Variovorax paradoxus EPS: one gene and its partner. The protein of the gene in region 2 binds, or shares a complex with, the protein of the main gene of each other region. Links are inferred from orthologs where the notes say so. Each region holds a gene or a part of one and is shown on either strand. Other genes may lie near its edges.

Region 1 (4,081 bases), 2.2 Mb from region 2 along the record:
CGCATGGCCTTGATGCGCACGCGCATCTCGCCGAGTTCCTTTTCCCACAGGGCGCGCAGTTCGGCGTTGCCGAGCACCGCGGCCACCACGGCACCGCCGTGGATCGGCGGGTTGCTGTAGTTGGTGCGGATGGCGATCTTGAGCTGCGACAGCACGCGGCCGGCTTCTTCCTTGTTCTCGCACAGCACCGAGAGGGCGCCGACGCGTTCGCCGTACAGGCTGAAGCTCTTGGAGAACGAGGTCGAGACAAAGAAGGTGAGGCCGGCAGCCACGAACTTGGCGACGGCCGCGCCGTCTTCCTTCAGGCCGTAGCCGAAGCCCTGGTAGGCCATGTCGAGGAAGGGCACGAGACCCTTGGCCTTGACCGTGGCGACGACCTGGTCCCACTGCTCGGACGTGATGTCGTAGCCGGTCGGGTTGTGGCAGCAGGCGTGCAGCACGACGACGGTGCCCGCGGGCGCCGCGTTGAGCGCGGCCAGCATGCCGTCGAAGTTGATGCCGCGCTTGGCGGCGTCGTAGTAGGGGTAGCTTTCGACTTCGAAGCCCGCGTTGGTGAACAGGGCGCGGTGGTTTTCCCAGCTCGGATCGCTGATCAGCACCTTGGCGTTGGGGTTGAGCTTCTTCAGGAAGTCGGCGCCGACCTTCAGGCCGCCGGTGCCGCCGATCGCTTGAATGGTGGCCACGCGGCCCGAGGTAACCGGTTCGCTGTCGGCACCGAAAACCAGCGTCTTCACGGCGTTGTCGTACGCCACGATGCCGTCGATGGGGAGATAACCGCGCGCCGAGGGCGCTTTCATCATGTCCCGCTCGGCGGCCTGCACGCACTGGAGCAGGGGCAGCTTGCCGTTGTCGTCGTAATAGACGCCGACGCCGAGATTGACCTTGTTGGGGTTGGTGTCGGCTGCAAATTGCTCGTTGAGGCCGAGGATCGGGTCGCGCGGTGCCATTTCGACCGCGGTGAACATAGACATGGAAAGGTCCTTTGGGATGAAAGCTTCGCTGGCAACCGGACTTGCGCTACGCTTTCCGGTTGCCTTGAATTTTACCGGCGCCATCGCCACCTGTCGGGAACAGCCATGCCAGAGAACACCGAAGCCATAGCAGACCTGAAGAAACTGGACCCGATCGGTCCGGTCAAGCAGGGCGAATTCGTCAAGTACCCCGACTCCCCGTTCGAGCTTTTCCAGCCCTATCCACCGGCCGGCGACCAGCCGAAGGCGATCCAGGGGCTGGTCGATGGCGTGATCGATGGCGAGGTGTTCCAGACGCTGCTGGGCGTCACGGGCTCGGGCAAGACCTTCACCATGGCCAACGTGATCGCCCGGTTGGGCCGGCCGGCCATCGTGTTCGCGCCCAACAAGACCCTGGCGGCGCAGCTCTACAGCGAGTTTCGCGAGTTCTTTCCGAAGAACGCCGTCGAGTACTTCGTGAGCTACTACGACTACTACCAGCCCGAGGCCTACGTGCCGCAGCGCGATCTGTTCATCGAGAAGGACTCCTCGATCAACGAGCACATCGAGCAGATGCGTCTGTCGGCCACCAAGAGCGTGCTGGAGCGGCGCGACACGGTCATCGTGGCCACGGTGAGCGCGATCTACGGCATCGGCACGCCCGAGGACTACACGCAGATGCGCTTCATCATGCGGGTGGGCGACAAGATCGGGCAGCGCGACGTGATCAGCCGGCTGATCCGCATGCAGTACACGCGCAACGAGCAGGACTTCGCGCGCGGCACGTTCCGCGTGCGCGGCGACACCATCGACGTATTTCCGGCGGAGCACAGCGAGTTGGCGATCCGCATCGAGCTGTTCGACGACGAGATCGAATCGCTGCAGCTCTTCGACCCGCTCACGGGGCGCATCCGTCAGAAGATTCCGCGCTTCACGGTGTACCCATCGAGCCATTACGTGACGCCGCGCGACAAGGTGCTGGGCGCGGTCGAGACCATCAAGATCGAGTTGGCCGAGCGGCTCAAGGAGTTCGTGTCACAAGGCAAGCTGGTGGAGGCGCAGCGCCTGGAGCAGCGCACCCGATTCGACCTGGAAATGCTGGCCGAGATCGGCCACTGCAAGGGCATCGAGAACTACTCGCGGCACCTCTCGGGCGCGGCGCCCGGTGATCCGCCGGCCACGCTGACGGATTACCTGCCGAAGGACGCGCTGATGTTCCTCGACGAAAGCCACCAGATGATCGGCCAGCTCAACGCCATGTACAGCGGCGACCGCGCGCGCAAGACCACGCTGGTCGAGTACGGTTTCCGGCTGCCTTCAGCGATGGACAACCGTCCGCTCAAGTTCGAGGAGTTCGAAGCGCGGGTGCGGCAGGCGATTTTCGTCTCGGCCACGCCCGCGCAGTACGAAAAAGACCATTCGGGCAATGTCGTCGAGCAACTGGTACGGCCAACGGGTCTGATCGATCCCGAGGTCGAGGTGCGTCCCGCAACGCACCAGGTGGACGACGTGCTGGGCGAGATCCGCATCCGCGTCGAGAAGAACGAGCGCGTGCTGATCACCACGCTGACCAAGCGCATGGCCGAGCAACTGACCGACTACCTGGGCGACAACGGGGTCAAGGTGCGCTATTTGCACAGCGATGTGGACACGGTCGAGCGGGTGGAGATCCTCCGCGACCTGCGGCTGGGCACTTTCGACGTGCTTGTGGGCATCAATCTCTTGCGGGAAGGCCTGGACATTCCCGAGGTGTCGCTGGTGGCGATCCTCGATGCGGACAAGGAAGGGTTCCTCCGCGCCGAGCGCTCGCTCATCCAGACCATCGGCCGCGCCGCGCGGAACCTGCACGGCAAGGCGATCCTGTATGCCGACCGGATGACCGACTCGATGAAGAAGGCGATCGACGAAACCGAGCGCCGTCGTGCCCGGCAGATTGCGCACAACGAGGCCAATGGCATCACGCCGCGCAGCATCGTCAAGCAGGTACGCGACCTGATCGACGGGGTCTACAGCGAGAAAACTGGCAAGGAAATGGCCAAGCTCGACCTGGAACGCGCCAAGGTCGAGGACATGAGCGAGAAGGACATCGCCCGGGAAATCAAGCGGCTGGAGAAGCTCATGCTCGAACACGCTCGCAACCTTGAATTCGAGAAGGCGGCGCGGGTGCGGGACCAACTGGCGCTGCTGCGCGAGCAGGCGTTCGGGGCTTCGGGCGGCGACAACATCGTGATCTTGCCGTCGTAGGCTGGAAGTCCGCGTTCTTCAAGTGGTTGGCGCTGGGGTTTACCCCAGCAGAGTTGAGGGCCTTCTGCTATACTTGACCGAAACACTCAACAACAAAAACTAGAACTTCGCGATGAAGGACCGACTCCTACCGACTGGTTCACCAGCGTCAAGGGTCGGGCAGGGCGGAGACGAAGTCACCGCGGTCCAGGACCACGGTGTCATTTCAACGGTAAGCACTTGAAGGAGCTTGCGATGCGTCTCACTACCAAAGGCCGTTTTGCGGTCACCGCCATGATCGATCTGGCCCTGCGCCAGAACACCGGTCCGGTCACCTTGGCTGCAATCAGTCAGCGGCAGCAGATTTCGTTGTCGTACCTCGAACAGCTGTTCGGCAAGTTGCGCCGTCACGAATTGGTCGAGTCGACCCGTGGCCCCGGCGGCGGCTACAGCCTTGGCCGCAAGGCTGCGGATATCACCGTGGCCGACATCATTGTTTCCGTCGATGAGCCCATCGATGCCACGCAATGCGGTGGCAAGGAAAACTGCCTCGGCGAAGCCGGCCGTTGCATGACGCACGAACTCTGGGCTTCGCTGAACCAGCGCATGGTCGAGTTTCTCGATTCCGTCACGCTGCAGAAACTCGTCGACGATCAGATCGCCAAGGGCGTGCAGATCGAAAACAAGCCGGTCGTCAAGCGCGCGATCTCGGCCCAGCCAGTGGTCAAGCCGATTCGTGTGAATGCGCCGAATTCGGTTTTTGCCCTCGGCAACGCCTTCGCCAAGTCCTGATGCCCTGAATCGCGGCAAGTGCCATCGGGCGCTGCCGCGAGAGAAGCCCAGATCAAAGAACAACCCCCACGCCAGCCCGAGCCAGCCATGGACGTCACTCCTCATTTCCCGATCTA
Region 2 (4,168 bases):
GCCACAGGCAGATCGACTCGTCGACCACCGTCTTCATGTTGGCCGGCACCACCGGCAGGCGGAACGTGCGTTCGCCCAGCGTGACGCTGGCGTCGCATTCCGAGCGGCTCTCCACGCGGCACTTGCGGGGGAGCAAAAGGATGTTGTCGTAATCGAAAATCTGCATGACCAGGCTCCTGAAAGGAATCGTTGAAAGAAACGAATGAGCGCTTGGTCCGGCCGGTCTTCGCGGTGCGTCTCGAAAAGAAAACGCCCACAAAAAACCGGGCGCAAGAATCTTGGGCCCGGTGATTGATTTTACGCGGGGTCCCGAAGGCAGGTCTTCCAGTTCTTCGTATAACCCGCATACGCGGTGGTTTCTACAATCGGAGGATGTTGTTTAACGATCCTGCGGCTGATGCCAACCCCTCGGAACTGCCACTGCTGCAGAACCTGAACCCGGAGCAGCGCGCTGCGGTCACCCTGCCCCAGGGCAATGCGCTCATCCTCGCGGGCGCCGGTTCCGGCAAGACACGAGTGCTCACCACCCGCATCGCCTGGCTGCTCCAGACCGGCCAGGTCTCCGCCGGCGGCATCCTCGCCGTGACTTTCACCAACAAGGCCGCCAAGGAAATGATGACGCGGCTGACGGCGATCCTGCCGGTTAACGTGCGCGGCATGTGGATCGGCACCTTCCACGGCCTGTGCAACCGCCTCCTGCGCGCGCACTGGAAGCTCGCCAACCTGCCTTCGACCTTCCAGATCCTCGACACGCAAGACCAGCTCTCGGCCATCAAGCGACTGATGAAGCAGTTCAACGTCGACGACGAGCGCTTTCCCGCCAAGCAGACCCAGTGGTTCATCGCCGGCGCCAAGGAAGACGGCCTGCGTCCGAAGGACGTGGAGATCCGCAGCGACGACGACCGCAAGAAGGTCGAGCTCTACCAGCTCTACGAAGAGCAGTGCCAGCGCGAAGGCGTGGTCGATTTCGGCGAGCTCATGCTGCGCAGCTACGAACTGCTGCGCGACAACGACCCGGTGCGCGAGCACTACCAGCGGCGCTTTCGCCACATCCTGATCGACGAGTTCCAGGACACCAACCGCCTGCAGTACGCGTGGATCAAGATGCTCTCGGGCAACACGGTCGGCGGGCAGTTCACCCCGAACCCGAACAACAGCGTGATCGCGGTGGGCGACGACGACCAGAGCATCTACGCCTTTCGCGGCGCGCGCGTGGGCAACATGGCCGACTTCGTGCGCGAGTTCGACGTGCAGCACCAGATCAAGCTGGAGCAGAACTACCGCAGCTACAGCAACATCCTCGACTCGGCCAACGAGCTCATCAGCCACAACAAGAAGCGCCTGGGCAAGAACCTGCGCACCGACCAGGGCCCGGGCGAGCCGGTGCGCGTGTACGAGTCGCCCACCGACCTCGCCGAGGCGCAGTGGATGGTCGAGGAAATGCGCCAGCTCGTGCGCGACGGCTTCGACAGGAAAGAGATTGCGGTGCTCTACCGCAGCAACGCGCAGAGCCGGGTGATCGAAACCGCGCTCTTCAATGCCTCGGTGCCGTACCGCGTGTATGGCGGCCTGCGCTTCTTCGAGCGCGCCGAAATCAAGCACGCGCTGGCCTACCTGCGCCTCCTGGAGAACAAGGACGACGACACCAGTTTCCTGCGCGTCGTCAACTTCCCGCCCCGAGGCATCGGCGCGCGCACGCTCGAAACCCTGCAGGACGCGGCGCGCGCGGCGGGGCGTTCGCTGCACGATGCGGTCAGCGTCGTCGGCGGCAAGGCGGGCGCGAACCTCACCGGCTTCGTCGCCAAGATCGACGTGCTGCGGGAGCAGACCCAGGGCGTGAGCCTGCGCGAGATCATCGAGTTGGTGCTCGACCACAGCGGCCTCGTCGAGCACTACAAGGCCGATCGCGAAGGCGCCGACCGCCTCGAGAACTTGGACGAACTGGTGAACGCGGCCGAGAGCTTCGTCACGCAGGAAGGCTTCGGCCGCGATGCGGTGGCGCTGCCGGTCGACGAATTGCGCCAGTCGCCCGCGAGCCAGGGCATCGATCCGACCCGCCCGGTGCTCGACGAGCCGCTCGCACCCGACGCCGAGACCGGTGAAACGCTGAGCCCGCTGGCCGCGTTCCTCACGCACGCCGCGCTCGAATCGGGCGACAACCAGGCGCAGGCCGGCCAGGACGCGGTGCAGCTCATGACGGTGCACGCCGCCAAGGGCCTGGAGTTCGACTGCGTATTCATCACCGGCATGGAAGAGGGCCTGTTCCCGCACGAGAACTCGATGAGCGACTTCGAGAGCCTCGAGGAAGAGCGCCGCCTGATGTACGTGGCGATCACGCGCGCCCGCAAGCGTCTCTACCTGAGCCATTCGCAGACGCGCATGCTGCACGGGCAGACCCGCTACAACGTCAAGAGCCGCTTCTTCGATGAGCTGCCCGAAGGGGCGCTCAAGTGGCTCACGCCCAAGAACCAGGGCTTCACGCCATCGGCCTTCGGCTACGGCGGCGGCTACGGGAGCACGCGCGGCGGCAGCGGCGGCTACAGCGGTGGAAGCAGCGGATATGGAGGCGGTGGCTATGGCGGCAGCAAGGACACCTTCGCCAGCCCGCCGGTGCCACCGCAGAAGACTGCACCGTCGCATGGCCTGCGCTCGGGCATGCAGGTGTTCCACAACAAGTTCGGCGAGGGCACGGTGCTGGCCCTCGAAGGCACGGGCGACGACGCGCGCGCGCAGGTCAAGTTCACGCGGCACGGCGTGAAGTGGCTGGCGCTGTCGGTGGCCAAGCTCACGCCAGTCTGAGGCTGCTACTAAACCTATAGCTGACAGCATAGGCCGGGCGGGCGTCAGCCCGGTTTTTCCGGGATCAGCCGTACACTCCGGACTCGCCAAAACAAGGGGAGTCGGGGATGTGGTTCATAGGCATGATGGCCGGCCTGTTCATTGGGGCGCTGTTCGAATCGGTGCCTGTGGCGCTGGTTCTCGCGCTCGTTGGCGCGTTTGCGTTCGCCAAGCTGTTCGGCAAGAAGAAAAAGGGCGAACCGCAGCGCACCGAAGCTGAGGGCGGCTTGCCGAATGGCCGCGTCGCCGTTACGCCGGCCGCGACAGCACCCGCAGGCGGCGTGCTGAAGCTGCAGCAGCGAGTGACAGAACTCGAGGAGCGCGTCAGCCAACTCGAACGCCGGCTCGCGCAGGGCGCTAGCGATGTAGCCGTCGTCCCGACGGCAGCCGCGCCAATCGGCGACCTCGCCACCTCCATGGCCAGCACGCCGGTTGCGGAGTCGCCTTCGCTGCCGCTGGCTCAACCTGCGGCGGCACAAGCTGCCGAGATGACGCGGCCCCGCATCGCCACCATGCAGGTCCCGCGCCCCGTCGTCGTTGCCGAGAAGCCGGTTGCAGAAGCGCCGGTCCCGCCCGCAGCAACCGTCGCTCCCGCCGCAGAAAAACCCGTCGCGCCACGCGCACCTGAGCCCGTTGTCACACCCACGCCGCAGGTCGCGGTGCCGCCGCTGGTTCGCCGTCCACCCCCGCCGCCTCCGCCACCACCGGTCCCGCTGCGCGACCGCCTGCCCGCACCGATCGCCAACCTGATCTTCGGCGGCAACATGCTGGTGAAGCTCGGCGTGCTGATCCTGTTTCTCGGCCTCGCCTTCCTGCTGCGCTACACGGCTGAACGCGTCACCGTGCCGATCGAGCTGCGCTACGCCGCAGTCGCCCTGGTGGGTGCGGGCCTGCTGGTGCTGGGCTGGCTGCTGCGCCACAAGCGCGCGGGCTATGCGCTGATATTGCAGGGCGCCGGCATCGGCGTCTTCTATCTCACGACGCTCGCGGCGATGAAGCTCAGCGGCCTGCTGCCGGCCAGCGTGGGCTTCGCGTTTTTGTTCGGCGTGGCGGTGCTCAGCGCTGCGCTCGCGGTGCTGCAGAACGCGCCCTTGCTCGCCATCGTCGCCGCGCTCGAAGGCTTCGCGGCGCCGGTGCTGGCATCGACCGGCTCCAATCAGCCGGTCGGCCTCTTCACCTACCTGCTGGTGCTCGACGTGGGCATCGTGCTGATCGCGTGGTTCAAGGCCTGGCGCGTACTCAACCTGATCGGCTTCGTGGGCACCTTCACGCTGGCGGCCGGCTGGGCGCACAAGTACTACACCGACGACCAGTACGGCATCGTGCAGCC

Evidence for each region. Proteins that work in one complex are often made in the same cells at the same time.
Region 1: the proteins of VARPA_RS08415 (region 2) and uvrB are in contact, whole or in part, in a crystal structure (PDB 7EGT), measured with the Thermus thermophilus proteins. The link is inferred for Variovorax paradoxus EPS from one-to-one orthologs. Residues at the interface, in WP_096412145.1 of Thermus thermophilus: His654, Arg656, Phe657, Gln666, Asp668, Glu669, Lys680, Arg681, Leu682, Ser683, Lys685, Tyr686, Ala687; in WP_096411307.1 of Thermus thermophilus: Glu23, Leu25, Arg26, Asp27, Gly28, Glu29, Arg30, Phe31, Arg55, Glu326, Asp327, Phe328, Glu379, Ser382, Gln383, His398, Gly400, Arg401.

Annotation. Positions count from the first base shown.
Region 1 is NC_014931.1:4,044,774-4,048,854, reverse strand. The notes cover bases 638-3,635. They hold uvrB (excinuclease ABC subunit UvrB), read left to right. Parts: upstream 638-1,076; coding sequence 1,077-3,194; downstream 3,195-3,635. Other genes in these bases: iscR (Fe-S cluster assembly transcriptional regulator IscR), read left to right, coding at 3,429-3,635; VARPA_RS18725 (amino acid aminotransferase), read right to left, coding at 638-971. Outside these bases: more of VARPA_RS18725, read right to left, coding at 1-637; more of iscR, read left to right, coding at 3,636-3,965; VARPA_RS18710 (IscS subfamily cysteine desulfurase), read left to right, coding at 4,053-4,081. UniProt on the Escherichia coli protein: The UvrABC repair system catalyzes the recognition and processing of DNA lesions. A damage recognition complex composed of 2 UvrA and 2 UvrB subunits scans DNA for abnormalities.
Region 2 is NC_014931.1:1,854,702-1,858,869, forward strand. The notes cover bases 1-3,085. They hold VARPA_RS08415 (UvrD-helicase domain-containing protein), read left to right. Parts: upstream 1-372; coding sequence 373-2,799; downstream 2,800-3,085. Other genes in these bases: VARPA_RS08410 (GMP reductase), read right to left, coding at 1-166; VARPA_RS08420 (DUF2339 domain-containing protein), read left to right, coding at 2,907-3,085. In the rest of the region: more of VARPA_RS08420, read left to right, coding at 3,086-4,168. UniProt on the Escherichia coli protein: A helicase with DNA-dependent ATPase activity. Unwinds DNA duplexes with 3'-5' polarity. Translocates on single-stranded DNA with 3'-5' polarity. Initiates unwinding more efficiently from a nicked substrate than double-stranded DNA.